Regions from separate parts of the Brevibacillus sp. FW301-21C12A genome, predicted to be linked through region 2. Evidence: predicted binding sites of a transcription regulator. Region 2 holds the regulator's gene; the other holds the start of a gene.
The links. The regulator Rex, encoded in region 2, represses fermentation and respiration genes when NADH is low (regulators of the CRP and FNR family bind a similar motif). The targets are predictions, from matches to a motif close to TTGTGAAATATTTCACAA.
Positions count from the first base shown of each region.

Region 1: AC3WQH_RS08410 (DUF1641 domain-containing protein) is a predicted target of Rex. The motif match lies at 996-1,013, and genes of this name have one in related genera.

Region 1 is NZ_JBYTBG010000009.1:74,699-76,895, reverse strand. Features, by position in the region: gene obgE (GTPase ObgE) at 1-150, shown strand, start outside; gene AC3WQH_RS08415 (PilZ domain-containing protein) at 160-825, shown strand; gene AC3WQH_RS08410 (DUF1641 domain-containing protein) at 1,118-1,567, shown strand; gene AC3WQH_RS08405 (NAD(P)/FAD-dependent oxidoreductase) at 1,607-2,197, shown strand, end outside.
Region 2 is NZ_JBYTBG010000004.1:36,913-39,109, reverse strand. Features, by position in the region: gene dinG (ATP-dependent DNA helicase DinG) at 1-69, shown strand, start outside; gene AC3WQH_RS04135 (ComEC/Rec2 family competence protein) at 111-1,001, shown strand; gene AC3WQH_RS04130 (redox-sensing transcriptional repressor Rex) at 1,016-1,639, shown strand; gene AC3WQH_RS04125 (amidohydrolase) at 1,655-2,197, shown strand, end outside.

The DNA of each region.
Region 1 (2,197 bases), on a different contig from region 2:
CGCATGACGAACCTCAACAGCTATGACGCCGCTCAGCGCTTCGCAAGACAGATGCGCAGCATGGGCGTGGACGAGGCATTGCGCAAGCACGGCGCAAAAGACGGGGATACCGTTCGGATTGGCAAATTAGAGTTTGACTTTGTGGAGTGACAAACAAAAATGATTGATATCCCATCCCTTACCCCTTTCATGGCGGACAAACGCCTCCAACGCGGTGCTTCTTTGCCGATGATGATCTCAAGACAGGTCAAAGCGCCCATTCAAGTAATGGTAGAGCATGTCAAAAGCAGTTATCTCGTTGTCTCTCTTGAGATGAAGGCCGAAGCAAGGACCGAACTGCTCGGATCAACGGTACGTGTTCGGTGGGAATCGGATGCGGCTATTAACACGATTGATCTGGAAGTCATTTCAGAAGAAACGGTCTGGCCAATCAAGCTGTTGGCGATGGTTCCGGTCAGCGTCGGCGTCGAGATTGTGGCAGGCCGCAAGCAGGAGCCCATCTCCCCGGGAATCGACATCCGCGTCCCGTACAAGGTGATGGGGGCAAGGCCGATCGAGGAAAAAGGAGAGGCTGTGCTGCTGAAGCTTTCCCCCACACGGCTTATTCTCGGCACAGAAGGCTACGTGGCAAAGGGAGAGTTTCTCCACCTCTCGTTCACAGTTCCGTCGACTGGCCAGGAAATCGTCATGATGGCAAAAATCGTGGAGAAAACTTTCGACGACAAGCAAACCGTGATCGAGTTGATTTTTACGGATATCAATGAAAAGCATCACCAACTCATCAAAGATTACTATAAAAAACTCACGTCTGCCGCTTCTTCCTGAGGAAGCGGTTTTTTTTCCTTTGCTGTTCCCGCGAAGAAGGTATATAGTAGAGTACATAGAGTTCTGAATCGAGCCTGTTCACCTGGTGGATTTGTTTTGTACGCTTTCCTGAATATCACTTTGTGAAATCTTGCACTTTTGATTATTCTACGCTGTTGTGTTGCTTCAGTTTGTGAAAAATATTACAAGCACATAGGCTTTTCGGTATTTTGGGAGAATGGCGGCCGTTACTCGTATGAACAGGCATCGAGAAAGAAGGCCTCTATTCCAAAGCAAAGGAGGACGTTTTTCTATGTCTCAAACAACCACGCAACAAGCTCAGGCGGAAGTAGCAAGCACCGCTACCCTGGCACCTGAGCAGCAAATGGATGTACTCGATCAGTTGATGAAGCCAGAAATTCAAGAATCCCTGAATGTGTTGGTGGCAAACTTGCCGAAGCTGGCCGAGATGACAACCATCCTCACCAAAACGTACGACCTGGTACAAACCGTAGCCAACGACCAAGTGCTCATCGAAGACATCAAGGGCGGCGTGGAAGAGTTCGTCAAGCCGATCTCTGACAAGGCAAAAGGCATCGCACAAGCGGCGATCGAAGCAAACGACCGCGCGCACGCGGAGGAATCCACTATCGGTTTGTTTGGCATGCTCAAAATGCTGAAAGACCCGCAAGTACAAAAAACATTGCGTTTCGCCCAGGCATTCCTGGAAGTTTTGGCAGAGCGCCAGCAGCAAAAACGCTAATTACGATAACCTACGAGAGACAAGGACGGAGGATTGGGCATGGCGAAGCATATTCTCATTTTGGGCGGCGGCTACGGCGGATTGCTGTCCGCTTTGACTGCACGTAAACACATGACGGCTGAAGAAGCGACGATCACGGTTGTGAACCGTTTCCCTACGCACCAAATCATCACGGAGCTGCACCGCTTGGCAGTAGGAAACCTGTCTGAGCAAAACGTGGCGCTGCCACTGGAAAGACTGCTGCGCGGCAAAGATATCAACCTCGTGATTGATACTGTGGAAAAAATCGGCCTCGAATCGCAGCGTGTGACGCTGGCGAGCGGCGAGTCTATCAAATACGATGCACTGGTAATCGCGCTGGGCAGCGAGACGGCATTCTTCGGCATTCCTGGCCTGCAAGAGTACAGCTTCACGCTGAAATCGGTAGAGGAAGCAAACCGTCTGCGCGCGCACCTCGAAGAGCGCGTAGCAGAGTACAGCAAGAGCAAAAACAAGGCAGATGCCACCTTCGTGGTTGGCGGTGGCGGCCTGACCGGGATCGAGCTGGTTGGCGAGTTCGCCGACATGCTGCCGAACCTGTGCCGCAAATACGGCGTAGATTTTGCAGACCTGTCCATCTACTGTGTAGAA
Region 2 (2,197 bases):
GGCTCCTGGGCGACGCTGCGTGAGCGGATTGCGCCGTTCCTTAGTATGCAATCCTTGTCAGATTCATAAAATGAAGCAATAGTCTAGCAGGGATTTAGGTGATAAAATAAATGTTATGGAAAAAAAAGCGGGCCTGGCTGCTGCTCGTCACGTGTGTGGCTTTGCTGTGCTCGTGCTCGATCGACAACCATTTGCAGGAAGCCGTGAAGGTAGACGACCCGTTTGCTACCGAGCGCGTGGAGGAGTTTACGGGTCTTGTCATTACGTATTGGGCGCTTCCTCATGGCGAAAGCACGCTGGTGCGGATGCCGGGCGGAAAAACGATGCTGATTGATACAGGCAGCGCGGAGGATTGGAGCACGTTGTCCGCGCATCTGTCTGCCGCGAAGGTGACGCGCCTCGACTATCTCGTTTTGACGAACGATCAGCCCGAGTATGCAGGAGGATACCCTTTTTTAAGCCAGCAAATCATCATCGACTCGGTCATTTTGCCCAAGCTGATTTCGCCCTCGATCCGCCAGTTCGTCCCGCTCCACAAGGTTCCAAAGCAGAAAGAGCTGGAGGAAAATCAGGAGCTCATTCTCGATACCGACGTCACGCTGGAGGCTTTGTTGCCGAGCGAACCGCTGTTTTTGTCTCCGCAAAACAATTCGCTCGTCTTTTTGCTCAAGCACGGCCAATTGCGGTTTTTGTTTGCGAGCGGGATCAACGAAAAAGCCGAGGAACGCCTGATTGAGCGCCATCCGGACCAGCTCAAGGCGGAAGTGCTCAAGGTCGGCGACCAGGGGAGCAATCAAGGCACCTCTCAGCCGTTTCTGACGCGGGTCGACCCCCAGATTGCGGTCATCCAGACAGGCAAGGAGCGCAGCGAGGTCGGCCAGTCCGAGGTGCTGGAGCGGTTGGGCGAATCGTGGGCGGAGACGTATGTAACAGGCAGGGACGGCTCGATCGTCATTTTGTCCAATGGGAAAGATTACAGGGTATTCAAGCAAAAGAAATAGGGGGAAGACCGAACGTGGCTAAACACGAAAAGATTTCGGAAGCGGTCGTCCGCCGTTTGCCGATTTATCTGCGTTACCTCAGCTATTTGCAGCAAAACGAGGTGACCACTGTTTCCTCCCAGCAAATGGGCAAAAATTTGGATGTGAATCCAGCCCAAATCCGAAAAGACCTGGCTACCTTCGGCGATTTCGGGAAAAAAGGGATTGGCTACGACGTCAATTACCTGGTGGAAAAAATACGGCAGATTTTGAAGCTGACAGAGGAAGTTCGCGTCGCTCTGGTAGGAGCAGGCCATTTGGGGCATGCGATCAGCAACTACAACGCTTATTTAAAAGATAACATGCGGATTGCGGCCATTTTTGACAACGATCCCGGCAAGCTGGGAAAAGTAGTGGCGGGTATCCCGATCCAGCCCTTGCACGAGCTGGCGGACACGATCGCAGCAAAAGAGATCAAGTTGGCGATCATTACCGTCCCTGCGCCGGCAGCGCAATCCGTATGTGATCTGTTGATTCAAGCGGGTATCAAGGGAATCTTGAATTTTGCTCCTACGACAATTCGCGCGAAAAAAGATGTGCGCATTCACTATGCGGATGTGACATCCAATTTGCAGAGCCTGGCCTATTACTTAACGTAAGAATGGAGTGTAACCATGAAAAAAACTATCCTCATCCACGCAACAGTGATTACGGTAAACGAGCAAAATGAAGTGATCCACGACGGAGCGGTCGCTTTCGAGGGCGACAAGATCACGTATGTAGGACCGACGCCTGAGGATCTTTCCGACGCCGGCTACGATGAAGTCATCGACCAAAAAGGCGACTTCATCCTGCCAGGTCTGATTAATACGCACGGACACGCGGGCATGTCGCTTCTGCGCGGCTATGCCGACGATTTGCCGCTGCAGCAGTGGCTGGAAGAAAAAATGTGGCCGCTGGAAGCGCAATTTACCGCCGATTCCGTCAAATGGGGCACGCAACTGTCGCTGATCGAAATGATCCGCACAGGGACCACTACGTTCGTGGATATGTACGATCACATGGATGAGGTAGCCAAGGCTGTCGAGGCGTCCGGCATGCGCGCTCGCCTGTGCCGCGGCATGATCGGCCTGTGCTCCGAGGAAGAGCGACAAACCAAGTTGCGCGACGCGACTGCGTTTGCCAAAGAATGGCACAACCAGGCAGACGGCCGCATC